Regions from separate parts of the Streptomyces sp. NBC_00726 genome, predicted to be linked through region 2. Evidence: riboswitches for the same ligand, from Rfam matches in the RefSeq annotation. Region 2 holds a riboswitch; each other region holds the start of a gene.

Region 1 (7,582 bases), 4.4 Mb from region 2:
CGGGCGGCGTGCGGCAGGACCAGGCCGACGAAGCCGATGGCCCCGGCCGAGCTGACGAGCGCGGCGGTCAGCAGTGCGGTCGTGCAGAGCAGGACGGTACGGACGCGGGTGACGTTCACGCCGAGGGCGGCGGCCGCGTCCTGCCCGAAGGCGAAGGCGTCGAGCGTACGGGCATGGCCCAGGCAGACGAGCAGGCTGACGGCGAGGACGGCGGAGCAGACCCAGACATCGGTCCAGCCGACCCCGCCGAGCGAGCCGAGCAGCCAGAACAGCACGCCACGGGTCTGTTCGGCGTCGGCGGCCGTCATGACGACGAACGAGGTCAGCGCCGAGAACAGCTGCATGGCGGCGACCCCGGAGAGCACGACCCGGTCGGTGGAGCCGCCGAGGGTGTGGCTGAGCAGCATCACCAGGGCGAAGGAGCAGAGCGCCCCGATGAACGCCCCGGCCGGCAGCGTCACCGCTCCCCCGCCGACACCGAGCACGACGACCAGGACCGCGCCGGTGGACGCGCCCGAGGAGACGCCGAGGACGAACGGGTCGGCCAGCGGATTGCGCAGCAGGGACTGCATGACGGTCCCGCAGACCGCGAGCCCGGCCCCGCAGACGGCGGCGAGCAGGGTGCGCGGCATGCGCAGGTTCCAGATGATGCCGTCGCGGATCGGGCTGAGCCGGGCCTCGCCGACGCCGAGGTGGGCGGCGACGGCGGACCAGACGTCCACGACGGAGATCCGGGCCGGTCCGATGGTGACGGCGACCGCGACGGAGAGGGCGAGCAGCAGGAGGCCGCCGGTCCACAGGAGGCCGTCGCGCAGGCCGCGCGCGGTTTCGGGGGCCCTTTCGCGCGGGGCCTTGTTGTGCGGGGCCTTTTCGTGCAGGGCCTTTTCGTGCGGGGCGGTGGGCCGGTCGGTGGCCGTCACCCCGCGAGCCCGAAGTCGCGCAGCCCGGCCGCCACCAGCTCGACGCCCTCGACCGTGCGGATGGTCGGGTTCATGGCCTGGCCGCTGAGCAGGACGTAACGCTTGTGGCGTACGGCGTCCATCTTCTTCGTGACGGGGTTGGACTCCAGGAAGGCGATCTTCCCGGCGGCGCTCTCGGCGGTCTGCGACTTGCGGGTGAGGTCGCCGATGACCAGCACGTCCGGGTTGCGGTCGGCGACGGTCTCCCAGTTGATCTGGGGCCATTCGTCGTGCGTGTCGTCGAAGACGTTCTTCAGGTCCAGTTCCCGGGTGATGATGCCCGGCGCCCCGCAGCAGCCCGCCAGGTAGGGCGACTCGGAGTTGGCGAACCAGTACATGACGGAGGTGCCCGAGCCGTCGATGCCGTCGGTGGCCTCGCGGATACGGGTGCGGAGCTCGGCGACCAGCTTCTCGCCGCGCCCGGGCACGCCGAACACACGGGCCAGGTCGGTCACTTCGGCGTAGACGCTGTCCATGGTGAGGGCGCCGGTGCGGACGCCGTCGCCGTCCTTGGTGTTGTCCTTGGCGGTGCAGTCGGCGGGCGCGACATAGGTGGGGACGCCCAGCTTCTCGAACTGCTCGCGCGGGGCGACGCCGCCCTTGGCGAGGGTCGATTCGAAGTCGGCGGCGACGAAGTCGGGCTCCTGGTCGAGGACCTTCTCGGAGGAGGGCCGGTTGTCGGCGATCCGCTTCACACCCGCGTTGGCCTTCTCCAGGCCCTTCATCACCGGGTCGGTCCAGGTGGCGGTGGCCGCGATGCGGTCCTGGAGGCCGAGTGAGAGCAGGATCTCCGTGGTGCCCTGGTCGACGGAGACCGCGCGGCGGGGCGCGGCGCTCACGGTGACGGTGCGCCCGCAGTTCTTGAGCGTGACCGGATAGCCGTCCTCCTTGCCGGACGCGGCGGCCTTTTCGGAGGGCGATCCCCCGCAGGCCGTCAGCAGCAGGAGCGCGGCGGTGAGCAGGGCGGCGGAACGGGCGGGGCCGGATATCGGCGGCACGGGGTACCTCGGCGTCTCTGGGCCCATGCGCGGGGCCCGCTGTGCGGTCCGCCGCCCGGTCCCGGGCGGCGGTCGCCAGCAGGTCTTCGGACTCGGGTTCGCTCGGACGGGACGCCTTCCCGGGAGACGCCGGGTCTCCCAGTGGCCGTGGCCCCGCCCGTCCCCCTCACCGCTGCGCGTCAGTTCCGGATTCGCACCGGATTCCCTGACCCCTACATGGAGTTCGACTGGCTCCGGGGACGCTACCACGGGCATCCGCGCAGCTCAGAGCCGCCCCCCAGGGGCTCATGGGCGTTGCAGGGCCACCACCGCGTTGTGCCCGCCGAAGCCGAAGGAGTGGCTGACGGCCCGGCGGACCGGCCGTACCAGCGGCACCTTGGTGACGCAGTCGATGTCGAACCCGGGCGCGGGCGCGTCCAGGTTGGCGACCGGCGGGACGACCCCGCGCTGGAGGGTGAGGATCGTCAGCCCCGCCTCGATCGCCCCGGCCGCGCCCATGCAGTGCCCGAGCACGCCCTTGGGGGCGGTGACGGGTGGCCGGTGCGGGTACACCCGGCTGATCAGCGCGGCCTCGGCGGCGTCGTTGCGTACGGTCGCCGTGCCGTGCGCGTTGACGTGCTCCACCTCGTCGGCCCGCCAGCCCGCGTCGCGCAGGGCGGCCTCGACGGCGGCCCGGGCGATCCGCCCGTCGGGGTGCGGGCTGGTGGGGTGGTGGGCGTCCGTGGTGGCGCCGGTGCCGGCCAGCAGGGCCCTGGGTTCGGCGCCCCTGGCCTCCGCGTCGGCGGCGCGTTCCAGCACCATGACCGCGGCGCCCTCGCCCATGACGAGTCCGGCCCGGTCGGCGGCGAACGGCCGGCTGAGCCGGGACAGGTCGCCGTCCGCGAGGGCGGCGGCCCCGGACCGGGCGAAGCCGGTCATGGCGATCGGGAAGACCGTCGACTCGGTCGCCCCCGCGATGGCCACGTCGCACTGCCCGGTGGCCAGCAGGTCGCGGGCGACGGACAGCGCGGTGACGCCGGACGAACAGGCCGTGCAGGGGGCCATGCTGGGGCCGGTGGCCCGCATCTCGATGGCGATCTCGGCGGCGGGCATGTTGGGGATGGTCAGCAGGACCCCGGCCGGCGAGGTCGCCTCGGGGCCCCTGCGCTCCAGCACCAGCGCCTGGTCGGTGAGGTGGGCGGATCCCCCGCTGCTGGTGCCGACGACGACCGCGACCCGGCTGCCGTCCCAGCCGGCCGGGTCGAGCCCGGCGTCGGCCACGGCCTCCCGGGCGGCCAGGACCGCGAACTTGACGTACCGGCCCATCCGGAAGGCCGTACGGCGGCCGATCTCGGCGTCCAGGTCGATGCCGTCGACCACGCAGGCGAAGTCGATCGCGCACCCGGCGAGCGCGGGGACGGTGCGGGCCGGGCTCACCGCGGCGCACACCCCGTCCCAGGTCGACTCGGTGTCGTTGCCGACCGGGGTGATCATGCCGAGCCCGGTGACGGCGACGGCCGGTGTCCTCATCGGGCGGCGGCCGACGCGTGGAGGTGCGCCGTGAGCTCGGCGAGGGTGGTCCCCCGGGTGAGGGTGCCGGTGTCCAGCTCGGCCCCGGTGGTCTCGCGCAGGACGACGGCGAACTCGGCGGCCGCGAGGGAGTCCATGTCCAGGCTGTCCATCGTGGAGTCCGGAAGGATCTCGGCCACGGGCACCTCGAAGGTACGGCTGAGTACGTCGGTGATGTGGGGGTGGATCAGGCTCATGGTCTTCCTTTCCTCAGGTCCATCCGGTGTCCGGCCGGCGGGGTGTCCGGTGGGGTGTCCGGCGCCGGCGCGCACGGCCCCGACGCCGGAACAACTGAGCAGCGTCGATCCGGTTACGCCTTGCGGCGAACCGATTCGCCAACGCCCGTCCGGGGCGCCCCGCACCACCGCGCGAACAAGGCGACGGCCGTCCAGTAGGCGAGGAGCACGGCCCCCGCCCCGAGCCCCTGCACGGCCCGCACCGCGCGGCGCGCGCGGCCGCCCCTCACCGGCCCGCCTCCGGGTGCCAGTGGGCGTCCGGATCGTCGTACGCCTCGGCGTAGCCGGCGCCCGCGATCGGCCAGTCGGCGAGCAGCTCGTCGGGGAAGGCGAAGGAGTCGGCGAGCTGCGGGAGGTGCGGGGCCACCGCCTCGATGAGCCGTTCGGTGTGGTCCGTCAGCGCCTCCGCCTGACCGGTGCTCAGATGCCCGGCCGCCAGCAGGTCCCCGCTGTCGCGCGCGACCCGGCCCAGGGCGAACAGCCGGGCGAGCTCGCCGAGCCGGTCCCGGTCCGCCCCGGCGGGCAGCGCCTCGACCGCCTCCGCGTACGCCTCGGCCGCCTGCCGGCAGGCGTGCGCCTCGACGCCGCGCAGCGCGGGGCCCGCCGCCGCGTTCCACCGGCCCAGCGGATCGCCGGGCGCCGTCCGGGCGGCCCGGGCCCCGGCGCGCGCGAACCACAGCTCCTCGGCTCGGCCCAGGAGCCCGACCAGGAACCGGAGGTCGGTGAGGCCGCCGCCGGCCGGGACGGGCGGTTCGCACGGGGGGCGGTCGGCGAGCAGGGCGGCGGCGGCCCGGGCGTGGACGGCGAGGTTGTCGCCCTCGGCGGTGATCGCGCCCTCGACGCCGGTGACGAGCGCGGCCATCCCGTTGTTCTCCAGGAGGCCCTGGGCGCCGCAGCGTTCCCGGGACTCCACGATCACGGCCCTGGCCTGCCAGGTGATCCAGCCCTTGGCGATGTCCACCAGCCGCTCGGCCGCCTCCCGCCCGGCCTCCGGCCCCGTCCGCGCCGCCTCCCAGCGGTCCAGGACGCGGCGGTGCAGCAGGCTCATGGCGAAGACCGTGGCCATGGCTTCGGCGAGCGGCCCGTGATGGGTGCGGTACGCGAGCACCGGCAGCCGCGCCCCGCGTCCGGCGGAGACGTGGCGGTGACCGCCGTACCGCACCGCGACGGCGAGTGTGGCGCGCGCCGAGCCGACGGCGCTGGCGCTCATGGAGATCCTGCCCGTGACGACCCGGGCGATGGAGGCGAGGAAGCGGCGCCTGCGGCCCTCGATGGCACTGCGGAACTCCCCGTCGCCGTCGATCCACCCCTGCGGGCCCGTCAGCAGCGCCTCGCGTCCCACGAAGACCCGGTCGAACGAGGTCAGGCTGTGGTCGACGGGGCTGCCCATCCGGGCGGGCAGCCTGCGCACCCGTACACCGGGCAGCGGCCCGGTGGCGTCGGTGAGCGGCACAAGCAGCAGGAACACCCCCCGGTCGGCCCCGCCGGCCAGCAGCCGCGCGGCGACGAGCCCCGACTTGGGGCCGCCGGGCCGCCCGGTGTTGGGCATGAACTTCTGTGCCCCGCAGTGCGGGGTGTGCAGCACGAATCCGTCGCGTACGGGGTCGTAGGAGGCGGTCGTCTCGACGGCCGCCGCGTCGTTGCCGTGCGCCACCTCCGTACACAGGAAGGTTCCGGTACGCCGCAGGGCCAGGAAGTCCGACAGGTCGCGGGGGCTGTCGGCGATGTGGTCCAGGAGGCTGCCGAGGAACAGGTTGTAGTGGATGCCCGCGATGGTGGCGAGCGCCGGGTCGACCGGGGCCAGCCACTCGTGCAGGGCCGCCAGCGCCCGGAAGTCGGAGGCCGGGCGGGCGGCGCTGTCCAGGGAGTCGTTGAGGGCGCGCAGTCGTGCGTACGCGCGGGCGAGCCGTTCGTCCGGGGTGCCGCCGGCCGCCGGCCCCGGGGGCAGCCGGAACGGTTCGGTGGCGACGAGCCGCCGCCAGAAGCCGTGCTCTCGGCGGGCGTCGGCGCCGAGGAGTACGGAGGTGAGCGGGCGTGCGAGGGGATCGGCGCCGGTGAGCGTGGTGGTCATACAAGGCTGAACGACCGGCGTACGGTCAGGACACCGCGCTCGTGCAGATGTTCACCGGCCGGAGGGGCGAACCCGTTCGAAGCAGAGGGCGACATTGTGCCCGCCGAAGCCGAACGAGTGGCTGACGGCCCGCTCGACGCGCAGCCGGCGCGGCTCCTTGGTGACGCAGTCGATGTCCCAGCCGGCGGGCGGGGCGTCCAGATTGGCGACCGGCGGAACGAGCCCGTGTTCGAGGGTGAGCACGGTGGCGGCGGCCTCGATCGCGCCGGCGGCGGCGAGCGTGTGCCCGAGGACGCCCTTCGGAGCGGTGACCGGGGGCCGGTGCGGGAAGAGGCCGGCGATCAGCTCGGCCTCCATCGCGTCGTTCAGCGGTGTGGAGGTGCCGTGCGCGTTGATGTGGCCGACCTCGTGGGCGGCCCAGCCCGCCGCGTCCAGGGCGGCCTCGACGGCGCGCCGGGCGCCGTGGCCGCCGGGGTCGGGCGCGGTGGGGTGGTGGGCGTCCGTGGCGGCCCCGGTCCCGGCGAGCACGGCCCGGACCCGGGCGCCCCGGGCCGCCGCGTGCGCGCCCCGCTCCAGGACGAGCACGCCGGCGCCCTCGCCGAGGACGAAGCCGTCGCGGTCGGGTGCGAAGGGGCGGGAGGCGGCGGCCGGGTCGCCGGTGCGCGTGGACAGCGCGCCCAGCTGGGCGAAGGCCGCGGCCACCAGGGGCGTCAGGACGGACTCCGCGCCGCCCGCGACGACGAGGTCGCACCGGCCGGTGGCCAGCAGGTCGTGCGCGGTGGCGAGGGCGGTGGCGCCCGAGGCGCAGGCGGTGGCCGGGGCCAGGCTGGGGCCGTGGGCGCCGAGGTCGATGGCGATCTCGCCGGCCGCCGCGTTGGGCATCATCATCGGCGCGAGGAGCGGCGAGACGGCCTGTGCGCCGCCGCCGTCGAACCGGCGGACGTTGTCCACGAGGGCGGCGACCCCGCCGACGCCGACGCCGAGCACGACGCCCACCCGGCCGCCGTCCCAGCGGTCCGGGCGGAGCCCGGCGTCGGCGACGGCCCGGCGGGCGGCGACCAGGGCCATCTTCGCGAACCGCGCCATCCGCCAGCCGGCCCGGCCCCCGACGGCCCGGTCCAGATCGGTCCGGTCGGCCCGGCAGGCGAAGTCGGCGGGCAGCCCGGCCAGTTCCCCGCAGCGGCGGGCCATGGAGCGCCCCGCGCACAGCCCGGCCCAGAAGGCGCGCTCGTCGTCGCCCGCGGGGGTGACCACCCCCAGCCCCGTCACCACGGTCGCCGTCCCCGTGTCCCACGCCATGCCCCGGCCCTCCCCTGCGTCGTCGGTCTTCGGAAGTCGGTCTTCGGAAGGGAAACGCGCCGGGGGCCGTCGAGGGTGCGGGCGGGGCCGGATGTCAGCCCTGCGCCGGCCCCAGCGCCCCGCGCAGCTCCGCCTCGTCCGGCGGGTTCGCGCCGGCCCGGGCGACCGTCACCGCCGCCGAGGCCGCCGCGTGGCGCAGTACGTCGCTCACCACGTCCCGCTCCGGGGAGCGCAGCCGCTTCCGGCCGGACGCGCCGAGCAGGCCGTGGGCGGCGAGCGCGTGCAGGGTGCCGGACATGAAGGCGTCCCCCGCGCCCACCGTGTCCACGACCTCGGCGGGCAGCGCGCCGGTGTCCACCCGGCCGCCGGGCAGGACCGCCGTGGCGCCGTCGCCGCCCCGGGTGACGAGGACGAGGGCCGGGCCGGACGCCAGCCAGCGCCGGGCTGCCTCGGCCGGGTCCTGCCCGGGGT
Region 2 (7,582 bases):
CCGTGCAGCAGCCCGCGTGAGCGGAACCAGTACACGTACGCGAAGGCGCCGTAGAAGAACAGCCCCTCGATGCACGCCGCGAAGCAGATCAGATTCAGCAGGAAGCGACGGCGGTCCGCCTTCGACTCCAGCCGGTCGATCTTCTCCACCGAGTCCATCCAGCGGAAGCAGAACTGCGCCTTCTCGCGGATCGAGGGGATGTTCTCCACCGCCGCGAACGCCGCCGCGCGGTCGTCCGGATCGGGCAGATAGGTGTCGAGCAGCGTCAGATAGAACTGGACGTGCACGGCCTCCTCGAACAGCTGCCGCGACAGATACAGCCGCGCCTCGGGGGAGTTGATGTGCTTGTACAGCGTCAGCACCAGGTTGTTCGCGACGATCGAGTCACCGGTCGCGAAGAACGCCACCAGGCGTCCGATCAGGTGCTGCTCGGCGGGCGTCATCTTCGCGAGGTCCGCCACGTCGGAGTGGAGGTCGACCTCCTCGACGTGCCAGGTGTTCTTGATCGCGTCCCGGTAGCGCTCGTAGAAGTCCGGGTAGCGCATGGGCCGCAGGGTCAGCTCGAATCCCGGGTCGAGCAGGTTCTTCGTGGTGTTCTCGGTGGTCATTACTGGCATGCCTCGCAGGACTCGGGGTTTTCCAGGGAGCAGGCGATGGCGTCCGCGTCGGGAGCCTGCGCCTGCTGTACGGGGATGGGGGCGGCGGCCGACGCGGTCCCGGACGCGGCACGGGCGATCCGGGTCGCCGGACGCGACCGCAGGTAGTACGTCGTCTTCAGGCCCTGCTTCCAGGCGTACGCGTACATCGAGGAGAGCTTGCCGATCGTCGGCGTCTCCAGGAACAGGTTGAGCGACTGGCTCTGGTCGAGGAACGGCGTACGGGCCGCCGCCATGTCGATCAGGCCGCGCTGCGGGATCTCCCACGCGGTGCGGTACAGCGCCCGCACGTCCGCCGGAATCCACGCGAAGCCCTGCACCGAGCCGTTCGACTCGCGCAGCGCCTCACGCGTCCGCGCGTCCCACACGCCGAGCCGCTTCAGCTCATCCACCAGATAGCCGTTGACCTGGAGGAACTCACCGCTCAGGGTCTCCCGCTTGAAGAGGTTGGAGACCTGGGGCTCGATGCACTCGTAGACGCCCGCGATCGAGGCGATCGTCGCGGTCGGGGCGATGGCCAGGAGCAGCGAGTTCCGCATCCCGCTCTTCGCGACCCGGGCGCGCAGCGCGTCCCAGCGCTCCGGCCAGTTCAGCTCCGTGTCGTAGTGGTCGGGGTGCAGCACGCCGCGCGCGGCCCGGGTCCCGGACCAGGCGGGCAGCGGACCGGACCGTTCCGCGAGGTCGCAGGACGCCTCGTAGGCGGCGAGCATGATGCGCTCGGCGATCTTCGTGGAGAGCGCCCGGGCCTCGGGGGAGTCGAAGGGCAGCCGCAGCTGGAAAAAGACGTCCTGAAGGCCCATCGCGCCCAGGCCCACCGGCCGCCAGCGGGCGTTGGACCGGCCGGCCTGCTCGGTCGGGTAGAAGTTGATGTCCACGACCCGGTCGAGGAAGGTCACCGCGGTGCGCACGGTGGCGTCCAGCCGCTCCCAGTCGATCGAGCCGCCGGCCACGAACGCGCCGAGGTTGACCGAGCCGAGGTTGCAGACGGCCGTCTCGCCGTCGTCGGTGACCTCCAGGATCTCCGTGCACAGGTTCGAGGAGTGCACGACCCTGCCCGGCTCGGCGGTCTGGTTCGCCGTGCGGTTGGAGGCGTCCTTGAACGTCATCCAGCCCTGCCCGGTCTGCGCCAGGGTCCGCATCATCCGGCCGTACAGCTCACGGGCCGGCATGGTCTTGCGGGCCAGCCCCTGCGCCTCGGCCGCCCGGTACGCGGCGTCGAACTCGTCGCCCCACAGGTCGGTCAGCCCGGGCACGTCTGCCGGGGAGAACAGCGACCAGGGGGCGTCCGCGTCGACGCGGCGCATGAACTCGTCCGGAATCCAGTGCGCCAGATTCAGGTTGTGCGTGCGGCGCTGGTCCTCGCCCGTGTTGTCGCGGAGCTCCAGGAACTCCTCGATGTCCGCGTGCCAGGTCTCCAGGTAGACCGCGGCGGCGCCCTTGCGCCGGCCGCCCTGGTTCACGGCGGCGACGGAGGCGTCCAGCGTCTTGAGGAACGGCACGATGCCGTTGGAGTGCCCGTTGGTGCCCCGGATCAGGGAGCCCCGGGCGCGGATGCGGGAGTACGAGAGGCCGATGCCGCCCGCGTGCTTCGACAGGCGGGCCACCTGGTGGTAGCGGTCGTAGATCGAGTCCAGCTCGTCCAGCGGCGAGTCCAGCAGATAGCAGGACGACATCTGCGGGTGACGGGTGCCGGAGTTGAAGAGCGTCGGCGAGGACGGCAGGTAGTCCAGCCGGCTCATCAGCCCGTACAGCGCCGCGACCTCGTCCAGCGCCCGCTCGGAGGTGTCCTCGGCGAGCCCGGCGGCGACCCGGAGCATGAAGTGCTGGGGGGTCTCGATGACCTGCCGGGTGATCGGGTGGCGCAGCAGATAGCGGCTGTGCAGGGTGCGCAGGCCGAAGTAGCCGAAGCGGTCGTCGGCCCCGTCCGCGAGGGACCGTTCCACCAGGGCGTCCAGGGCGGCGGCGTGCAGCGTGACGAACTCGGCGGTCCGGTCCGCGATCAGGCCCTCGCGGTGGCCCACGGCGACCGAGGCGGAGAAGGAGGTGGCGCCCTGGCCCGCGGCCTCGTCCGCGATGGTCCGGGTGAGCAGCCGGGCGGCGAGCCGGGAGTAGGCCGGGTCCTCGGAGATGAGGCCCGCGGCGGCCTCGGTGGCCAGCGAGCGCAGCTCCGCCTCGTCCGACCGGGCGTTGCGGCCGCGCAGTGCGGCGGCGGCGACGCGACCGGGGTCGGTGTCGGGCAGGTCGGCGGTGAGATCGGTCAGGGTCCGCAGCAGTGCGGTGCCCGGTCCGTCGTTCCCGGTCCCCGTTGCTTCGGCCGCTGAAACCGGATCGGCTGGCGCGATGGTCACGTGGTGCTCTCCCTCGCTCGGCTCTGGGCCGGCGGGGAGCGGGGGCAGCCGGGCAGGAGCGGGCCCGGTCGGGGCGGCACTCCGTGCGGCGTCCACCGGCCCATCCACGAGGCCCGGACGTCTGGGCATCCGGTTCGGTCGAGCCGGATGCGCCGTCGGCAGGTCCTCGGACTCCACGGGTGCGCGAAAGCACACCGATCACACCGTTGCGGGACAGTTCCGGATTCGCACCGGATTCCCCTGCGGCGACAGCGAGCATGAGCATACATGTGGGGGCCGCCCTGTCGGGCAGCCCCCACATGTTGTGTCGCGAGGCGTAAAGGTGTGCGGTCAGTGACCGCCCGGGGCTCCCGCCGTGGCCGGCGGCAGCTTCTCCTGGACACCCGGGTCGCCCGCGTCCGCGGTGTAGTCGCCCGGGGAGGTCTCGTCGGTCCCGGCGGGGGCCTTGACCGCGTTCAGGACGAAGGTGAGGACGATGACGACCACGACGTTCAGCACGAACGCGGTGAGGCCGATGTAACCGATCTCACCGAGGCCCGGGATCTCCTTGGAGGACCCGCCGAAGTGCTTCTGCGTCGGGCTCGCGACCCCGTACGCGGCAGCCGTGCCGTAGATCATGCCGACCGCCCAGCCGGCGAGCAGCGCCCAGCGGTGGAACCACCGGGTGAACAGGCCGCCGACCAGGGCCGGCATGGTCTGGAGGATCCAGATCCCGCCCAACAGCTGGAAGTTGATCGCGACGGTCTTGTCCATGGTGAGGACGAAGGCGAGCGCGCCGACCTTGACCAGCAGCGAGACCAGCTTGGAGACCTTGGTCTCCTGCTCGGGCGTCGCATCCGGCTTCAGGAAGTCCTTGTAGATGTTGCGCGTGAAGAGGTTCGCCGCGGCGATCGACATGATCGCGGCCGGCACCAGGGCGCCGATGCCGATCGCGGCGAACGCCACACCCGCGAACCAGTCGGGGAACATGTTCTCGAACAGCTGCGGGATGGCCAGCTGGCCGTTGTCCACCTTGACGCCGGCGGCGATCGCCATGAAGCCGAGCAGCGCGAGCAGGCCCAGCATCAGCGAGTACAGCGGCAGGATCGTGGTGTTGCGGCGGATCACCTCACGGCTGCGGCTGGAGAGCGTCGCCGTGATCGAGTGCGGATACATGAACAGCGCCAGCGCGGACCCGAGCGCCAGGGTCGCGTAACCCCACTGGCCCGCCGCGGCCGGTGCGAGGCCGCCCGCGCCCGCCTTGGTGAACTTGTCCTGGGCGGAGGCGAAGATGTCGTCGAAGCCGCCGAGCTTGATCGGGATGTAGATGATCGCCACGGCGATGACCAGGTAGATCAGCCCGTCCTTGACGAACGCGATCAGCGCGGGCGCCCGCAGCCCCGAGGAGTAGGTGTACGCGGCGAGCACCGCGAACGCGATCAGCAGCGGCAGGTCCTTGACGAACCAGTTGGTGTTCTCGCCGCCGCCGACGCCCATCACGTCCAGCACCGCCTGGATGCCGACGAGCTGGAGCGCGATGTACGGCATGGTGGCGAGGATGCCGGTGACCGCGACGGCCAGCGAAAGACCCTTCGAGCCGAACCGGCCGCGGACGAAGTCCGAGGTGGTGACGTACCCGTGCTTGTGCGAGACCGACCACAGGCGCGGCAGGAAGGTGAAGATCAGCGGGTACACCAGGATGGTGTACGGCACGGCGAAGAAGCCGGCCGCGCCCGCCGCGTAGATCGCCGCGGGCACGGCGACGAAGGTGTACGCGGTGTAGAGGTCGCCGCCGAGCAGGAACCAGGTGACCCAGGTGCCGAACGACCGTCCGCCCAGGCCCCATTCGTCCAGCGTGGCCTCGTTCTCGGCCTTGCGCCAGCGGGCGGCCAGGAAGCCCATGACCGTGACGGCCAGGAAGAAGAAGATGAAGACGCCGAGCGCGACGCCGTTCACGCCGTCCTTCATGCCGACGCACCCCCCTTGCGGGCGCGCTGGTCACGCTGCCACAGCTTGTACGCGATCATGGTGAGCGCGGTCGAGATCAGCACCCAGAGCATCTGGTACCAGTAGAAGAACGGGATGCCGATGAAGGCCGGGTCGAGCTTCGCGTACGAACTCACCCAGAGCATCGCCACGAACGGCGCGATGAGGCACAGGGCGATGACCACTCGCAACGGTGTGACCGTGGGTGGCTTTCCTTCAGGTTCTTCCGCCATGGCGGCGACTCCGTCCCCTCGCTGATCACCTGTAGTGCGCAGGAAATCTAGGCGAGGGATCCGGCCAGCGTCACCCCCCGTCCGTATTGCGGTCCGGCAACGGTCGTCGGGGGACGGGCGGATGGCCCCAATGGCGGCAAACGTCCGTGGCTGGTCCGGACCGGAAAGGCCCCCGGAGGCGGGTCCGGGGGCCTTTCCGGGAGCACGTGTGCGAGGGGTCAGTCCAGCGGCCGCTTCAGGCGGGCCACGAACTTGTAGCGATCGCCGCGGTAGACCGAGCGCACCCACTCGACCGGTTCGCCCTGCTCGTCCAGCGAGTGCCGGGAGAGCATCAGCATCGGCAGGCCCACGTCGGTGCCGAGCAGCCCGGCCTCGCGCGGGGTGGCCAGGGAGGTCTCGATGGTCTCCTCGGCCTCCGCCAGCCGGACGTCGTACACCTCGGAGAGCGCGGTGTAGAGCGAGGTGTACTTGACCAGTGAACGGCGCAGTGCGGGAAAGCGCTTGGCCGAAAGATGCGTGGTCTCGATGGCCATCGGCTCGCCGCTCGCCAGGCGCAGGCGCTCGATGCGCAGCACCCGGCCGCCGGCGTTGATGTCGAGCAGCCCGGCGAGGGTGTCGTCGGCGGTGACATAGCCGATGTCCAGGAGCTGCGAGGTCGGTTCGAGCCCCTGGGCGCGCATGTCCTCGGTGTACGAGGTGAGTTGCAGGGCCTGGGAGACCTTCGGCTTGGCGACGAAGGTGCCCTTGCCCTGGATGCGTTCGAGCCGGCCCTCGACGACCAGCTCCTGGAGCGCCTGGCGCACGGTGGTGCGCGAGGTGTCGAATTCGGCCGCCAGGGTCCGTTCCGGGGGGACGGGGGTGCCCGGCGGCATGGTGTCCGTCATGTCGAGGAGATGTCGCTTCAGCCGGTAGTACTTGGGTACGCGCGCGGTGCGCGTCCCGGCGCCCGCGCCCGTCTCGTTCTCGGAACTGCCCCCGTCGGCGCCCATGGCCCGCCTTCCCGACTGCTGCGTTGCTGCCGTCACCGGCTCCTCCGTCTGTCGCGGCTCACATGGTGGCACGGTCCGGTCACGGCTGGTCGCCCTCCCTCAGGTGTCGGTCCTATAACGGACGCGAGTGCACTTCTTATACACCCTTGACACCCCTAAAGGTCTAGGCCAAGCTCCCGGTACTGGTCTAAACCATTAAAGACCAGGTCCCAGCCCCAGAGGTACTCGTCGACGTTCTCGCGCGGTGGGGAGGGGGTTGCAGCATCCCTGAGGAGGGTGGCGTGAAGCGCAAGCTCATCGCGGCGATCGGCGTCGCGGGCATGTTGGTTTCCATCGCGGCATGTGGTTCGGACGACAAGACGTCCTCGAAGGACCCGAAGGACCGCAAGGAAGACCTGACTGTCTGGCTCATGGGCGAAGCCCAGTCGACCTGGCCCGAACTGGTCAAGGACGTCAACGCCCAGTTCAAGAAGAAGTACCCGAACGTCAACGTCAAGATCCAGTACCAGGGCTGGGCTGACAAGGTCAAGAAGCTCGACACCTCCCTCGGTGGCGACAAGTTCCCGGACGTTGTCGAACTCGGCAACACCGAGACCATGCAGTACATCCTCAACGGTGCGCTCGGCGAGATCGACACCTCGAAGTACGAGAACTCGGACACCTGGATCAAGGGTCTGAAGGACACCTGCTCCTACGAGGGCAAGATCTACTGCGTTCCCTACTACGCCAGTGCCCGCCTCGCGGTCTACAACAAGGACATGCTGAAGGCCGGTACCGGCAGCGACGTCCTCCCGCAGAACGAGGACGACTTCCTCAAGGCGATGGACAAGGTCCAGGCCGAGCTCGCGAAGAAGGACAAGCGCGCCTCGTCCCTGTACTACCCGGGCCGTTACTGGTACGCCGCGATGTCCTACGTCGCGGCCGAGGGCGGCCAGATCGCCAAGTACGACGAGGGCTCGAAGGAGTGGAAGGCCACCCTCTCCACCCCCGAGGCGCAGAAGGGCATCCAGCACTTCATCGACCTGGTCAAGAAGTACAACAAGGCTGACCAGACGAAGGACGAGCAGGACCACGCCAACGTCATGGCCAACGAGAAGGCCGCGGTCATCTACGGCCAGGCTTGGGAGGCCGGCAGCGTCACCGGTGGTGACAACGGCAACCCGAAGCTTGAGGGCAAGATCGCCACGGCCGGTATGCCCGGCCCGAACGGCAAGGCGCTCCCGTCCTTCATCGGCGGCTCCGACCTCGCCACCATCTCCAAGTCCAAGGTCCAGGACCTCGGCGAGGAGTGGATCTCCCTCTTCACCAACGCGAAGTCCATGGACGTCCTCGCGTCGAAGAACATCCTCCCGAACAACGAGAAGCAGCTGGAGCCGCTGAAGGCCAAGCCG
Region 3 (7,582 bases), 1.7 Mb from region 2:
GTCCTACGTCCTCAACAACAACGCGCAGGTGCGGATCAGCGACCAGACCCGCCGCCGGGTACGGGAGGCCGCCGACGAACTCGGCTACGTGCCCCACGCCGCCGCCCGCACCCTGCGCGCCGGCCACTCGCGCATGGTGCTGCTGCCCACCGGCAACCTGCCGACCGGCCCCCTGCACCTGCGCTTCCTGCGCGACCTGGAGGCGGGGCTCCGGCGCCTCGACTACACGGTCGTCCAGTACGGCTCGCTCGGCCTCGGCGCCGACGACGCCGCCCGCGCCTGGGCCGAACTCCGCCCCGCCGCCGTCATCGTGCCCGGCTCCGTCCCCCTCGCCCCGCGCGGCACGGCCGTGCTCCGGCGCTCCGGCGCCAAGGCCGTCATCACCCTGGGCCCCCACCCCGTGGAGGGCGCCCACGCCCTGATCATGGATCAGCGCGAGGTCGGCGGCAGCGCGGTGCGCCACCTGCTGGAACGCGGCAGGCGCCGCATCGGCGTGGTGATGCCCGAGGACCCCACCACCACGAACTTCGCCGCCCCACGCCTGGCCGGCGCCCGGGACGCCGCGCTCAACGGCGGCGCCCACGTCGAAGCGCTGCCGCTGCGCTACGAGGAGGAGTCGGCCGCGTCCCTGGCCGCCCGCTGGCCCGCGCTCGGCCTGGACGCCGTCTTCGCGTACGACGACACCTACGCCATGCTCCTGATGCGGGCCCTCCAGGACGCCGGCATCGCGATACCCGCCGAAGCCGCCGTGGTCGGCGCCGACGACTCGATGATCGGGCGGCTGCTGCGGCCGAGGCTCAGCAGCGTACGGATGGAGCTGGCGACCGCCCAGCCGCTGGCCGACCTGGTCGACCGGCTCGTCCGGCACCCCAGGACCCCGCCCGAGCGGCACGACCTGCTGCGCGCCCGCACCGTACGACGGGAATCCAGCTGAACCGGCCCGGCGACGTGCGCCGCGCACCACCCGTGCCTAGCGTCGGACCATGAACGATCCGCAGAGCTACGAAATCCTCATCGTCCCCGAGTTCACCGACGACAAGGCCCCCGCCACCGGAGCAGGCGCGACGGGGGCCAGCGTCAGGGGCGCGGCGGCCAAGGGCTCCGGCGCGGGGGGACCGGGCGCCGCCATCCGGTCGGCCGTGGTCACCGCCACGGGGGAGACGGGCGAGACCGGCTACCCCCGGTACGCGGGCGACGGCATGGTGGCCGACATCGACCCCAGGACCAAGGCCGTCGAGGGCCTGCTCGTGGACGGCTCGGAACTCGCGTACGGGCTCTCGGCCCGGGTCGCGGAGCGCGGCACCGGCACCTGAGGCCGCCCCGCCGGGGAACGGAGGGGCGGCGGCTTTGCTACTGCTGCCCCTCCGACTTGGCCTTCTGCTCGGCCTCGACGGCCTTGCGGACCTCGTCCATGTCCAGCTTCCTGGCCTGGCCGATGACATCCTCCAGAGCCGTCTCCGGCAGCGCGCCCGGCTGCGCAAAGACCGCCACGTTGTCCCGGACGATCATCAGCGTGGGGATCGACCGGATGTCGAACGCCGCCGCCAGCTCCTGCTGCGCCTCCGTGTCGACCTTGGCGAACACCAGGTCCGCGTGGCGCTCGGACGCCGCGTCGTACACCGGGGCGAACTGCCGGCACGGGCCGCACCAGGAAGCCCAGAAGTCGATCAGGACGAACTCGTTGTCGCTGACGACCTGGTCGAAGTTTTCCTTGGTGAGCTCTACGGTGCTCATGCGTTGCTCCCTCTTCGTGTGCCCGTATGAGACGTGTCCGGGTCAACGGTGCCCGATCTCGTGCTATTCCGTGCCTGCCCATGTGGCCGACGCCCACACCCCCCGCCAGAATGGGCCGCATGACACATGGAGCGGAGCCTGTCGCGTACGACGTCGTGGTCATCGGAGCGGGTCCGGTGGGTGAGAACGTGGCGGACCGGGCCCGGGCCGCCGGGCTGACCACCGCCGTGGTCGAGTCGGAACTGATCGGCGGCGAGTGCTCCTACTGGGCCTGCATGCCGAGCAAGGCGCTCCTGCGCCCCGTCGTCGCCCGCGCCGACGCCCGCCGCGTCCCCGGCCTGAGCGGCGCCGTCCAGGGACCGCTGGACACCGCCGCCGTCCTCGCCCACCGCGACGCGTACGCCTCGCACTGGAAGGACGACGGCCAGGCCGCCTGGCTCGACGGCATCGGCGCCGACGTCTTCCGCGGCCACGGCCGGCTGACCGGCCCCAAACAGGTCACCGTCACCGCGCCCGACGGCACCGGACACCGGCTCACCGCCCGGCACGCCGTCGCCGTCTGCACGGGCAGCAGGGCCGTGGTTCCCCGCCTCCCCGGCATCGAGGAGGCCCGCCCCTGGACGAGCCGTGAGGCGACGAGCGCCAAGGAGGTCCCCGGCCGGCTCGTCGTGGTCGGCGGGGGAGTCGTCGGTGTGGAGATGGCCACCGTGTGGAACGCGCTCGGCGCGAAGGTCACCCTGCTGGTACGCGGCAAGGGGCTGCTGCCCCGGATGGAGCCGTTCGCCGGTGAGCTGGTCGCCGGGGCGCTGACCGAGGCCGGAGCGGACATCCGTACGGGCGTCTCGGCCACCGCCGTACGCCGCCCGGGTGGCGACGGCCCGGTCACCGTGGAACTCGACGACGGCGGGAGCGTGGAGGCCGACGAGGTCCTCTTCGCCACCGGCCGCGCCCCGCGCACCGAGGACCTGGGCCTGGAGACGGTCGGCCAGGAACCCGGCACCTGGCTCGTCGTGGACGACACCTGCCGGGTCGAGGGCACGGACTGGCTCTACGCGGCCGGCGACGTCAACCACCGGGCGCTCCTGACCCACCAGGGCAAGTACCAGGCACGCATCACGGGCGACGCGATCGGCGCCCGCGCGCAGGGCAAGCGGCTGGACACCGCCCGCTGGGGCGCCCACGCGGCGACCGCCGACCACGCGGCCGTCCCGCAGGTCGTCTTCACCGACCCGGAGGCCGCGTCGGTGGGCCTCTCCCTCGCCGAGGCGGAACGGGTCGGCCGCCGGGTCCGCGCCGTCGACTACGACCTCGCCTCGGTGGCCGGGTCCGGTCTGTACGCGGACGGCTACCGGGGCCGCGCCCGCATGGTCGTGGACCTCGACCGCGAAGTCCTGCTGGGCGTCACCTTCGTCGGCCCGGGCATCGGCGAACTGCTCCACTCGGCGACGATGGCGGTCGCGGGCGAGATCCCCATCGACCGGTTGTGGCACGTGGTTCCGTCGTACCCGACGATCAGCGAGGTGTGGCTGAGGCTGCTGGAGACGTACCGGGGGTAGGCGCCGCGTGCGGGACCTCCGCGATGCGATCAGGCCGGGGGCGCGCTGTCGCTGGTGGTGACGCGGACGTGGTCCACGACGAGTTCGCCGGGGAAAACGGTGTTGCCGTCGGGGTCGCCGGACCCGCCGGCGAGTGGGCGTCCGGCGCGGAGGTTCCAGCGCCCCGAGCGCCCGGTCAGTTCCGTCAGCGTGAGCGGGGCGACGTCGAGGCGCCAGAACGCCTGCGGCGGCAACGCCAGCGCGTGGACCACGGCCGCGCGCACCAGGGGCGGTTCGGCGACGGCCAGCACCCGGCCGGCACCGGTCAGCGAGTCGAGCCAGGCGCCCGCCCTGGCGCACAGGCCGAGCAGCGACTCGCCGCCGTGCGGGGCGGCCGACGGGTCGCCCAGCCAGGCCGCGACCCCGTCCGGCTCCCGCGCACTCACCTCGTCCAGCCGGGCCCCCGACCAGCGCCCCAACTCCCAGTCCCGCAACCCCGGTTCGCCCGTCGAGCGCAGCCCCAGCGCCTCCGCCGTCCGGGCGCACCGCTCGGACGGCCCGTGCACTGCCCGGTCCGTTTCCGGGACGTGGGGCGCGGCCAGCCGGGCCGCCCGCACGCCGGACGCGTCGAGCGCCGCGTCGCCGGCGAACCGGGCCTCGCGCAGCGCCGCGTTCATCGCCGGTGAGATCAACATCACCCGTACCGTCATTACCACCCTCAACTTCCCGAACACCGGCCCCACGGCCAAGCACACCATGGCATCCGGGCCCCACGGACCGCTTGTAAGGGGCATGGCGGTGCCCGGTGTCCAGGGGGTATGGTCGCGGCGACATGACGAGGGTGTGAAGGAAGTCCGGTGAGAATCCGGCACGGTCGCGCCACTGTGTACCCGCGCACGCGGGAAGTCAGACCCAGCACCTTCGTCTCAGGCACCACGATCGGGACGCGTGTTCCCACAGGAGGTTCTGCCATGGCGCAGACTGCTGCCCCCGCCACCGGCGCATCCGCCATCACCCCCATCTCCCTGAAGGCCATTGCCCCTTGGGCGGTCTTCTTCGGCATCCTCATGCTGGTCCTGCTCTACTTCGTGGGCGCCGAGCAGGGCGCCACGGCCGTCATCTCGGGCGAGGGCGTCCACGAGTGGGTCCACGACGGCCGCCACCTCCTCGGCTTCCCCTGCCACTGACCGACCGACCGGCTGATCCAGGGGAATCCCTCATGAACTCCATATCCGTCAGAGCCCTGCTGGTCCGCGGCATGCTGGCCGGACTGGTCGCGGGCGCGCTCGCGCTGCTCGTCGCCTACTTCCTCGGCGAGTCCCGGGTCGACTCGGCCATCGCGCTCGAAGAGGCCGCGCACAGCGCCCACGGCCACGACCACGGCGCCGCCGAGGAACTCGTCAGCCGCGGCATGCAGTCCACCGCGGGCCTGGCCACCGGTGTGCTCGTCTTCGGCGTCGCGGTCGGCGGCATCGCCGCGCTCGTGTTCTGTTACGCGCTGGGCCGGATGGGCCGGTTCGGCCCGCGTGCCACGGCCGCGCTGATCGCGGGCGCCGCCCTGGTGAGCGTGTACATCGTGCCGTTCCTGAAGTACCCGGCCAACCCGCCGGCCGTCGGCAACCCCGACACCATCGGCAAACGCACCGCGCTGTTCTTCCTGATGGTCGCCCTCAGTGTGCTGCTCGCGGTCGCCGCCGTCATCGTCGGCAAGCGCCTCGCACCCCGCCTGGGCAACTGGAACGCGACGGTCGCCGCGGCCGCCGGTTACGTACTGCTGATCGCCCTCGCCTATGTGTTCCTGCCCTCGTTCAACGAGGTCGGCAAGGACTTCCCGGCCACGCTGCTGTGGCAGTTCCGGCTGGCCACGCTCGCGGTGCAGGCCACGCTGTGGACCACCTTCGGCCTGCTCTTCGGCCACCTCACCGAACGCCTGCTGGTGCCGAGGGCCGACACGGCCGCGGACGGCCGGGCGAACCGGACCGCCGCCGCGGTGGGCTGACGGCCGGCCGCGTACGTGCCGCAACGGGCGGAGCCCGCCGGGTGATCACCGGTGGGCTCCGCCCGTTTCTACGCCGTCCACTCGGCCAGGTAGTACTTCAGCGACTCGTCCTCGTCCACGAGGCGCATCCCGGCCGCCGTCATGACGCGCTGCGAGGCGATGTTGCCGGTGTCGGCGTCCCCGCGCACCCGGACGACGCCCTGTTCCCGGGCGAACCGCAACAGCGCCCGAAGCGCCTCGGAGGCGTAACCCCGCCCGCGTGCCGACTCCACCAGCCCGTAGCCGATCGTGACACTCCGCCGCTCGTCCGGCGCGGCGTGGAAGCCGATGCCGCCGATGACCACACCGTCTTCGCGGAGCCGTATCTCGTACGAACCGAAGGGGGTCGGATCGCCGCTCCTCAGACACGTGACGAGGAAGCGCGCGGCGGCCCCCCGCTCGCCGGGGGAGGGGTAGCCGGGCGCCCAGCGCGTCCCGGCCGGCGGCGAAGCGGTGGCGACGAACTCGGCGTAGGCGGGGGTCATCGGGCGCAGGACCAGGCGCGGCGTTTCAAGGTCGGTCATGGTCCTCTGGACTATCACGCGCCCGCCGCTTCCGGCACCCGAAATACGACAGGTGCCCGTACGCGGTTACGCGGACCCGAGGTCACCGGACAGCGCGGCGGCCAGCCGCAACTGCGTGTCCGCCTCGGCCTGCCGCCCCTGGCGCTCCAGGGTCCGGCCGAGCATCAGCCGGGCGTAGTGCTCCACCGGATCGCGCTCCAGAACCGCACGAAGCTCCGTCTCGGCCCGCCCGAGGCTCGCCGAGTGGTAGTAGGCGCGGGCCAGCAGCAGCCGGGGCGCGACCTGCTCCGGAACCTCCGCGACGAGTCCGTCCAGGATGCGGGCCGCGGTCGTGTACTCCTTCGCGTCGAAGAAGAACCCCGCGCGCTCCCAGCGCTCGGCGGCGGTGCCGAACTCGTAGTAGCCGTCGCTCATGTCGTCTCCTCGGTCGGTCGAGCGTCCGATCCTCACAACACCGGCAGGTGGTTTAACATTCCACTAATTGTCCGGCGTGGGTGCCATCCGTCCCCACCCGCGGCGGAATAGGTTGAGCGCCATGAGCAATCTCGATCGCCAGGCCGTCCCCACCGTCTGCGGGGGCCGTGGTTTCGTCGTCGCGGAGCCCGTACGTGAGCTGCTCGCCCCGCGCAAGGTGCGGCTCGGCGAGTCCACCGAGGTCCGCAGGCTGCTGCCCAACCTGGGCCGCCGGATGGTCGGCGCCTGGGCCTTCGTGGACCACTACGGCCCCGACGACATCGCCGACGAACCCGGAATGCAGGTGCCGCCGCACCCGCACATGGGCCTCCAGACCGTCAGCTGGCTGCATGAGGGCGAGGTCCTGCACCGCGACAGCCTCGGCAGCCTCCAGACGATCCGCCCGCGCGAACTGGGCCTGATGACCTCCGGCCGCGCGATCAGCCACTCCGAGGAGAGCCCCAAGCGGCACGCCGCCCTGCTGCACGGCGCCCAGCTCTGGGTGGCACTCCCGGACGCGCACCGCTTCACCGAACCCCACTTCCAGCACCACGGCGACCTCCCCGAGGTCACCGCCCCCGGCCTCACGGCCACCGTGATCCTGGGCGACCTGGACGGCGCCACCTCACCCGGCACCACGTACACCCCTCTCGTGGGCGCCGACCTCACCCTCACCCGGGGCACGCGGACCCGGCTCCCCCTGAACCCCGACTTCGAGTACGCCGTGCTCGCGATGTCCGGCGAGGCCGAGGTCGACGGCGTCCCGGTCCTCCCCGGCTCCATGCTCTACCTCGGCTGCGCCCGCACGGAACTCCCCCTCCGCGCGGAGTCCGACGCAAGCCTGATGCTCCTGGGCGGCGAGCCGTTCGAGGAGGAACTGATCATGTGGTGGAACTTCGTGGGCAGGACCCAGGAGGAGATCACGCGAGCCCGGGAGGACTGGATGTCCGGCGACCGATTCGGCACCGTACACGGCTATGACGGGCCGCCGATCCCGGCGCCGGTGCTGCCGGACGCGGCGTTGAAGCCGCGGGGGCGGGTGCGCTGAGCCCCGGCCTCCGCGTTCGACGGGTACCGCTTCCTCCGTGATCGGACTCGCGGCGGCGGACGCCTATGAGGTGGGCGGCTACGCCCGTGTCGAGGTGACCTTGCGCTCGGGAACCCGCGCATGGGTGTACCTGGACCGGGCGAGCGCCGAGACGGATACGGTCCGGGAGTGGCTGCGGAGTATCGAGGTGTTCGCCGGTCCGCTTCCGGACTTCGACCCGGCCGTTGCCCCGGCCGAGCCGGTCGGCCTG
Region 4 (7,582 bases), 1.6 Mb from region 2:
CGAACACCGCGTGGAACAGGCGTCGTTCGAAGCGGACGCCTTCGGCGAGCGTGGTCTCGAAGGCCCGGCCGACGGCCTCCTTGGCCATCATCGCCACCGGCAGCGACATGCCCGCCACGGTCTCCGCGACCGCCAGGGCCTCCCCGCGCAGTTCGCCTGCGGGCACGATCCGCGAGACCAGTCCGGCCCGCTCGGCCTCCTGCGCGTCCATCGTGCGCCCGGTCAGGCACAGCTCCATGGCCTTGGCCTTGCCCACCGCCCGGGTCAGCCGCTGGGAGCCGCCGATGCCGGGGATCACCCCGAGCTTGATCTCCGGCTGGCCGAAGACCGCGGTGTCGGCGGCGAGCAGGATGTCGCACAGCATGGCCAGCTCGCAGCCGCCGCCCAGGGCGTATCCGGCGACGGCCGCGACGGTCGGGGTGCGCAGTTGCCCGAGCCGGTCCCAGGCCGCGAACCAGTCCGCGAGGTACATGTCCAGGTAGCCCTGGGGCCGCATCTCCTTGATGTCCGCGCCGGCCGCGAACGCCTTCGCCGAACCGGTGATCACGATGCAGCCGCAGTCCGGGTCCCGGTCCAGGGCCTCGGTCGCGGCCACGACGTCGTTCATGACCTGGAGATTCAGTGCGTTGAGGGCCCTGGGCCGGTTGAGGGTGAGGAGGGCGGTGCGGCCCTTGCGTTCGACCAGGACGGTCTCGTACGGGGTGGTCATGCGGCGCCTCCGGTCCGGTCCCTGATGGTACGTACGATGCCGGAGAAGTCCTCCGTGTCACCGACCTGTTCGGCGTAGGCCGCGTACAACTCGGCCGCGCGCAGTCCCAGTTCGGCGTGGATGCCGCCCTCGCGCAGTGCGTTCGCGGCCAGCCCGAGGTCCTTGGCCATCAGCGCCGCGGCGAACCCGGGCCGGTAGTCGCGGTTGGCCGGGCTGGCCGGCACCGGTCCGGGGACGGGGCAGTTGACGCTGAGCGCCCAGCACTGTCCGGACGCCGTGGAGGCGACGTCGTACAGCGCCTGGTGGGTCAGGCCGAGGCTCTCGCCGAGGACGAACGCCTCGCTGACGGCGATCATGGAGACGCCGAGGATCATGTTGTTGCAGACCTTCGCCGCCTGGCCGGCGCCCGCGCCGCCGCAGTGCACGGCCTTCTTGCCCATGACCTCCAGCAGGGGAAGCGCCTCGGCGAACTCCGCCTCTCCCCCGCCCGCCATGAAGGTGAGGGTGCCCGCCTCGGCACCGACCACCCCGCCGGAGACCGGCGCGTCCAGGGACCGCATCCCGGCGGCCGCCGCGCGTTCCTGGGCGGCCCGCGCGTCGGTGACGTCGATCGTGGAGCAGTCCACGAAGAGGGTGCCCGGCCGGGCCGCGGTGAGGATGTCGTCGTACAGGCCGAGCACATGGCGCCCGGCGGGGAGCATGCTGATGACCACGTCGGCGGTGGCGACCGCGGCCGCGACGGACGCGGCCGGTTCCACGCCGGTGCCGGCGGCGGCCGCCAGGAGCTCGGGGACCAGGTCGTGGCCGAGCACCCGGTGACCGGCCTTGGCCAGGTTGGCGGCCATCGGGCCGCCCATGTGTCCGAGCCCGATGAACGCGACAGTCCTGCTCACCAGACCACCTCCTCGGTCGTGTCGGTTGCGGCGGCGAGCCCGAGTTCGTACGCGCCCAGCGGGGCGAAGAACCGCTCGACGTCCGCCTCGGTGACGTCGGCGAGCGACTTCGGGGACCAGTGCGGTGTGCGGTCCTTGTCGATGACCTGGGCCCGGATGCCCTCCACCAGGTCCGGGGCGCGCAGGCAGGCGCGGGAGACGCGGTACTCCTGGTCGAGCACCCGCTCCAGGGCGCCGAGCCGACGGGCCCGGCGCAGCGAGGCCAGGGTGACCTTGAGCGCGGTCGGGGACTTGGCGAGCAGGGTGACGCCCGTCTCGTCGGCGGCCGGGACGTCCTGGGCGAGCAGCCGTTGGGCGATCTCCTCGACGGTGCCGGCGGAGAAGCAGTCGTCGATCCACGCCCGCCCGGCGGCCAGCCGCCCCGGTGGCGGGTCCTGCACATGGCGCGCGAGGGCGTCGCGTACCGGCATCCCGGCCAGATCGGCCACGAGGGACGGGACGGCGGCCGAGGGCAGGAAGTGGTCGGCGAGCCCGCACAGCAGGGCGTCCGCCGCGCCGACCGGTGCTCCGGTCAGGGCCAGGTAGGTGCCCAGTTCGCCGGGGGCGAGCGCGAGCAGATAGGTGCCGCCGACATCGGGGACGAAGCCGATGCCGGTCTCGGGCATGGCGACCCTGGACCGTTCGGTGACGATCCGCACGCTTCCGTGCGCGGAGACACCCACGCCTCCGCCCATGACGATGCCGTCCATGACGGCGACGTACGGCTTGGGGTAGCGGGCGATCCGGGCGTTGAGGCGGTATTCGTCGCGCCAGAAGGCGGCGGCGGCCGTGCCGTCCCCGTGGCGGGCGTCGTCGTGGATGGCCCGGATGTCACCGCCGGCGCACAGGCCGCGTTCTCCGGCACCGGTGAGGATGACGGTCTCGACGGCCGGGTCGTGCTCCCACTCGGTGAGCGCGCAGTCGATGCGGAGCACCATCTCGTGGGTGAGCGCGTTCAGGGCCTTGGGGCGGTTGAGGGTGATGTGGGCGGCGTGGCCGGTGGTACGGAACAGGACGTCGTTCACCCGAACGCCTCCGTCAGTCCCCGGGCGACGATGACCGCATGATCTCGTTGGTGCCTTCCAGGATCTGGTGGACGCGCAGGTCGCGGACGATCTTCTCGATGCCGTACTCGTTGAGGTAGCCGTAGCCGCCGTGCAGCTGGAGCGCGCGGTCCGCGACCGCGTAGCCGGTGTCGGTGGCGAAGCGCTTGGCCATCGCGCAGAGGTACGGGGCCTGCGGATCGCCCCGGTCCAGGGCCTGGGCTGCCTGCTGCACCAGGGCGCGGGCGGCGGCGAGTTCGGTGGCCATGTCGGCGAGGCGGAAGCGCAGCGCCTGGGCATCGAGGAGCCGCTGCCCGAACGCCTCCCGGTCGGCGAGGTGGGCCAGGCTGCGGTCGAGGGCGCTGCGGGCGCCGCCGAGCGAGCAGGCGGCGATGCCGAGGCGGCCGCCGTTCAGGCCGTTCATGGCGATGCGGAAGCCCTCGCCCTCGCGGCCGATGAGCCGGTCGGCGGGGAGGCGTACGCCGTCCAGGATCACCTGGCGGGTCGGCTGGGCGTTCCAGCCCATCTTCCGCTCGTTGGGCCCGAAGGAGAGACCGGGGTCGTCCTTGTCCACGAGGAAGGCGGAGATGCCGTCCGCCCCCTGGCCGCCGGTGCGGGCCATGACGAGGTACAGCTGGGTGGCGCCGGCCCCGGAGATGAACTGCTTGACGCCGGTGAGCAGCCAGCCGTCCCCGTCCCGCCGCGCGCGGGTGGTGAGGGCGGCGGCGTCCGAGCCCGCGCCGGGTTCGGTCAGGCAGTAGCTGGCGAGGTCCTCCATGGCGCACAGCCGGGGCAGATGGCGTTCGCGCTGAGCGTCGTCGCCGTACCGGTCGATCATCCAGGCGACCATGTTGTGGATGGAGAGGTAGCCGGCGATGGACGGGCAGCCGGAGGCAAGGGTCTCGAAGACGAGGACGCCGTCGGCGCGGCTGAGCCCCGAGCCGCCGGACTCCTCCCGGACGTAGACGCCGCCGAGCCCGAGCCCCGCGGCCTTGCGCAGGACGTCGACGGGGAAGTGCTTGTCGCGGTCCCAGTCGAGGGCGTGCGGGGCCAGGTGATCCTGGGCGAAGTCGAGAGTGGTCTCCGTGAGGGCCTGCTGGTCCTCGGTGAGCAGGGTGCTGGTCATGGCCGTTCAGCCCATCGTGGGGATCGTGAAGCTGGCACCCTCGCGCAACCCGGCGGGCCAGCGCGAAGTGACCGTCTTCGTACGGGTGTAGAAGCGGATGGCATCGGGGCCGTGCTGGTTGAGGTCGCCGAAGCCGGAGCGCTTCCAGCCTCCGAAGGTGTGGTACGCCACCGGCACCGGGATGGGCACGTTGACGCCGACCATCCCGGTGTCGACGCGGCGGGTGAAGTCACGGGCGGTGTCCCCGTCACGGGTGAAGATCGCGACCCCGTTCCCGTAGACGTGCTCGCTGGGCAGGCGCAGGGCCTCCTCGTAGCCGGCGGCGCGTACGACGCACAGCACCGGGCCGAAGATCTCCTCCTGATAGATACGCATGGCCGGCGTCACCCGGTCGAACAGGGAGGCCCCCGCGAAGAAGCCGCCCGCATGCCCGTCCAGGACGAAGTCCCGCCCGTCCACGACGAGTTCGGCGCCCTCCTCGACGCCGAGGTCGACGTAGGAGCGGACCCGTTCGACGGCCTCCGGGCCGACCAGCGGACCGAAGTCGGCGTCGGGGTCGTCACTGCGGCCGATCCGGAGCGTGCCGATGCGCTCCTTCAGCCGGGTCACCAGCGCGTCGGCGGTCTCCTCACCGACCGGGACGGCGACGGAGACCGCCATGCAGCGCTCCCCCGCCGAGCCGTAGCCGGCGCCGATCAGGGCGTCGACGGCCTGGTCGAGATCGGCGTCCGGCATCACGATCATGTGGTTCTTGGCGCCACCGAAGCACTGGGCGCGCTTGCCGTGCGCGGCGGCCGTGGCGTAGACGTGTGCGGCGACCGGCGTGGAACCGACGAAGCCGAGGGCGGCGACCCGGGGGTCGTCGAGGAGGGTGTCGACGGTCTCGCGGCCTCCGTTGACGACGTTCAGGACACCGGGCGGCAGCCCCGCTTCCAGGAACAGTTCGGCGAGCCGCAGCGGGACGGAGGGGTCGCGCTCCGAGGGCTTGAGGATGAAGGCGTTGCCGCAGGCGAGGGCGGGCGCGGCCTTCCACAGCGGGATCATCGCGGGGAAGTTGAACGGGGTGATGCCGGCGACGACGCCGAGCGGGGAGCGCAGGGAGTGGACGTCGATGCCGGTGCCGGCGTTGTCGGTGAACTCCCCCTTGAGCAGGTGCGGGATGCCGGCCGCGAACTCGACCACGTCCAGGCCCCGTTGGATGTCGCCGTGCGCGTCGGCGACCGTCTTGCCGTGCTCGGCGGACAGCAGCCGGGCCAGCGCGTCCTTCTCCCGCTCCACCAGCTGAAGGAACTTCATGAAGACCCGCGCACGCCGCTGCGGGTTCCACTCGCCCCAGCCGCGCTGCGCCTCGACGGCATCGGCGATGACCGCCTCGGTCTCGGTGCGGTTCGCGAGGGGCACCAGGGCCTGCACCTCGCCGGTGTTGGGGTCGTACACCTCGCCGTACGCCCCGGACGTTCCCGGGACGCTCTTACCGCCGACGAAGTGGGTCAACTCGCGCACGGAGGCGCGTTCGTGCTCGCGGACCATGACTGCCTGCTCTCGTCAGGAGGGATCCGGGGATGGCGCGCCGGGGCGCACACCCGCACCGAAGGCGTACGGGTATGGTGGGGCGCGAGATCGCGAATGGCCGGAGGCCCCGTCAGACGGCGGGCTCACCTGGGTCGTGGATACATACCGATGCCATGCGTGTCAGCTCCATCCTCGTGGACAACACAGAACATCCCGCGGCCGGTATCCTGACTCCCGGATCAGCGCGCGCCGTCCGCCTTCCCGACATCCAACTCGTCAGTGGCGTAACGCTCGACGGCGTACTCCCCGGTCACAGTGGCGGGACCGTGCCGGATTCACACCGGCTTCCCTGCACCGCGGGCCTTGTACTCGCGACTATATAGTTGGACGTCCTAGTAAATCCAGAGGCGCGTCCCGGCATGTCGTAGGCTGGGCACCGCAGCTGGTTCGCCCCGTCCGCCAGGCGGGATGCGTCGTAAGAGGGAACCCGGTGGGAATCCGGGACTGCCCCGCAGCGGTGAGCGGGAACGACCGCCGTCATACGCACTGGACCCGGGACGGGTCTGGGAAGCGACGGCCAGTAGGTGTCCTCCGGCACGGAGGATGGGCCCGCGAGTCCGAAGACCTGCCGACTGCCCGTGTACGGACCATTCCGTACACGGATATTCCGGTGACCTCGTGGGCGGGTCGGCGTACACACCAGGCGGAGCGTCCTTGCCCGTCGGGTCGTCGTCACCTTCGCGCTCTCGTCCCGTCTCCGGGATCTCAGGGATTCATCTCGCGAAGGAGATCTCCGTGACCACCAAGTCCGCAGCCGCGGCAGCACGCGCCACCGTGTACGGCTACCCCCGCCAGGACCGGGACCGGGAGCTCAAGAAGGCCGTCGAGGGTTACTGGAAGGGCCGCGTCACCGCGGACGCCCTCCGGCAGACCGCCGCACAGCTCCGGCACGACAACCGGCAGCAGCTCGCCGACGCCGGCATCCAGGAAGTCCCCACCGGTGACTTCTCGCTCTACGACCATGTGCTGGACACCACCGTCATGGTCGGCGCCATCCCCGAGCGCCACCGGGAAGCCGTCGCGGCCGACGCGGTGGACGGCTACTTCGCCATGGCGCGCGGCACCCAGGACGTGGCGCCGCTGGAGATGACCAAGTGGTTCGACACGAACTACCACTACCTGGTGCCCGAGCTGGGCCCCGGCACCGTCTTCACCGCGGACTCCGGCAAGCAGGTCGCTGAGCTCAAGGAGGCCCTGGCGCAGGGGCTTGCCGCCCGGCCCGTGCTGGTCGGCCCCGTCACCTATCTCCTGCTGGCCAAGCCGGCCCCCGGTGTGCCCGCCGACTTCGAGCCGCTGACCCTGCTGGACCGGCTGCTGCCGGTGTACGCGGAGGTGCTGGCGGATCTGCGTGCGGCCGGGGCCGAGTGGGTGCAGCTGGACGAGCCGGCCCTCGTCCAGGACCGCACCCCGGCCGAGCTCAACGCGGCCGAGCGCACCTACCGTGACCTCGGCGCGCTCACCGACCGCCCGAAGCTGCTCGTCGCCTCCTACTTCGACCGGCTGGGCGAGGCGCTTCCGGTGCTGGCGAAGGCTCCCGTGGAGGGCCTGGCGCTGGACTTCACCGAGGCCGCCGCCGCCAACCTGGACGCCCTGGCGGCCGTGGGCGGACTGCCCGGCAAGCGCCTGGTCGCCGGTGTCGTCAACGGCCGCAACATCTGGATCAACGACCTCCAGAAGTCGCTGTCCACACTGGGCACCCTCCTCGGGCTGGCCGACCGCGTCGACGTGGCCGCCTCCTGCTCGCTGCTCCATGTGCCGCTGGACGCCGCCGCCGAGCGGGACATCGACCCGCAGATCGTCCGCTGGCTGTCCTTCGCCCGGCAGAAGACCGCGGAGATCGTCACCCTGGCGACGGCGCTCGCGCAGGGCACCGACGCCATCGCCGGTGAGCTCTCCGCCAACAGGGCCGCGCTGGCCTCCCGGGCGGACTCCCCGATCACCCGGGACCCGGCCGTACGCGCCCGGGCCGAGGCCGTGACGGACACGGACGGCCGCCGCTCGCAGCCGTACACCGAGCGGGCCGCCGCCCAACGGGCACACCTGGGGCTGCCGTTGCTGCCGACGACGACCATCGGCTCGTTCCCGCAGACCGGCGAGCTGCGGACGGCCCGCGCCGATCTGCGGGCCGGGCGCATCGACACGGCAGGTTACGAGGAGCGCATCCGGACGGAGATCCGCGAGGTGATCTCCTTCCAGGAGA

The links. Region 2 has a riboswitch for cobalamin ahead of OG338_RS20795 (ribonucleoside-diphosphate reductase subunit alpha). Riboswitches for the same ligand answer to the same signal wherever they lie in the genome.
Region 1: another riboswitch for cobalamin. It lies ahead of OG338_RS01000 (ABC transporter substrate-binding protein); the one in region 2 lies ahead of OG338_RS20795 (ribonucleoside-diphosphate reductase subunit alpha).
Region 3: another riboswitch for cobalamin. It lies ahead of OG338_RS28255 (CbtB-domain containing protein); the one in region 2 lies ahead of OG338_RS20795 (ribonucleoside-diphosphate reductase subunit alpha).
Region 4: another riboswitch for cobalamin. It lies ahead of OG338_RS27705 (CoA-acylating methylmalonate-semialdehyde dehydrogenase); the one in region 2 lies ahead of OG338_RS20795 (ribonucleoside-diphosphate reductase subunit alpha).

What each region holds. Positions count from the first base shown of each region.
Region 1 covers NZ_CP108983.1:226,808-234,389, forward strand. Annotated here, with positions in the region: gene OG338_RS00995 (FecCD family ABC transporter permease) at 1-878, opposite strand, end outside; gene OG338_RS01000 (ABC transporter substrate-binding protein) at 917-1,984, opposite strand; cobalamin riboswitch at 2,032-2,189, opposite strand; gene OG338_RS01005 (beta-ketoacyl-[acyl-carrier-protein] synthase family protein) at 2,243-3,466, opposite strand; gene OG338_RS01010 (acyl carrier protein) at 3,463-3,702, opposite strand; gene OG338_RS01015 (acyl-CoA dehydrogenase) at 3,968-5,812, opposite strand; gene OG338_RS01020 (beta-ketoacyl-[acyl-carrier-protein] synthase family protein) at 5,864-7,111, opposite strand; gene OG338_RS01025 (carbohydrate kinase) at 7,206-7,582, opposite strand, start outside.
Region 2 covers NZ_CP108983.1:4,610,378-4,617,959, forward strand. Annotated here, with positions in the region: gene OG338_RS20790 (ribonucleotide-diphosphate reductase subunit beta) at 1-608, opposite strand, end outside; gene OG338_RS20795 (ribonucleoside-diphosphate reductase subunit alpha) at 608-3,004, opposite strand; cobalamin riboswitch at 3,144-3,276, opposite strand; gene mctP (monocarboxylate uptake permease MctP) at 3,335-4,951, opposite strand; gene OG338_RS20805 (DUF3311 domain-containing protein) at 4,948-5,202, opposite strand; gene OG338_RS20810 (GntR family transcriptional regulator) at 5,421-6,191, opposite strand; gene OG338_RS20815 (extracellular solute-binding protein) at 6,473-7,582, shown strand, end outside.
Region 3 covers NZ_CP108983.1:6,351,025-6,358,606, forward strand. Annotated here, with positions in the region: gene OG338_RS28230 (LacI family DNA-binding transcriptional regulator) at 1-934, shown strand, start outside; gene OG338_RS28235 (hypothetical protein) at 984-1,313, shown strand; gene trxA (thioredoxin) at 1,351-1,734, opposite strand; gene OG338_RS28245 (dihydrolipoyl dehydrogenase family protein) at 1,854-3,290, shown strand; gene OG338_RS28250 (histidine phosphatase family protein) at 3,320-3,979, opposite strand; adenosylcobalamin (AdoCbl) riboswitch at 4,104-4,195, shown strand; gene OG338_RS28255 (CbtB-domain containing protein) at 4,241-4,456, shown strand; gene OG338_RS28260 (CbtA family protein) at 4,489-5,268, shown strand; gene OG338_RS28265 (GNAT family N-acetyltransferase) at 5,337-5,831, opposite strand; gene OG338_RS28270 (tetratricopeptide repeat protein) at 5,898-6,245, opposite strand; gene OG338_RS28275 (pirin family protein) at 6,367-7,332, shown strand; gene OG338_RS28280 (hypothetical protein) at 7,370-7,582, shown strand, end outside.
Region 4 covers NZ_CP108983.1:6,235,727-6,243,308, reverse strand. Annotated here, with positions in the region: gene OG338_RS27725 (enoyl-CoA hydratase) at 1-709, opposite strand, end outside; gene mmsB (3-hydroxyisobutyrate dehydrogenase) at 706-1,602, opposite strand; gene OG338_RS27715 (enoyl-CoA hydratase/isomerase family protein) at 1,599-2,666, opposite strand; partial or broken gene OG338_RS27710 (acyl-CoA dehydrogenase family protein) at 2,663-3,810, opposite strand; gene OG338_RS27705 (CoA-acylating methylmalonate-semialdehyde dehydrogenase) at 3,817-5,340, opposite strand; cobalamin riboswitch at 5,522-5,703, opposite strand; cobalamin riboswitch at 5,749-5,970, shown strand; gene metE (5-methyltetrahydropteroyltriglutamate--homocysteine S-methyltransferase) at 6,118-7,582, shown strand, end outside.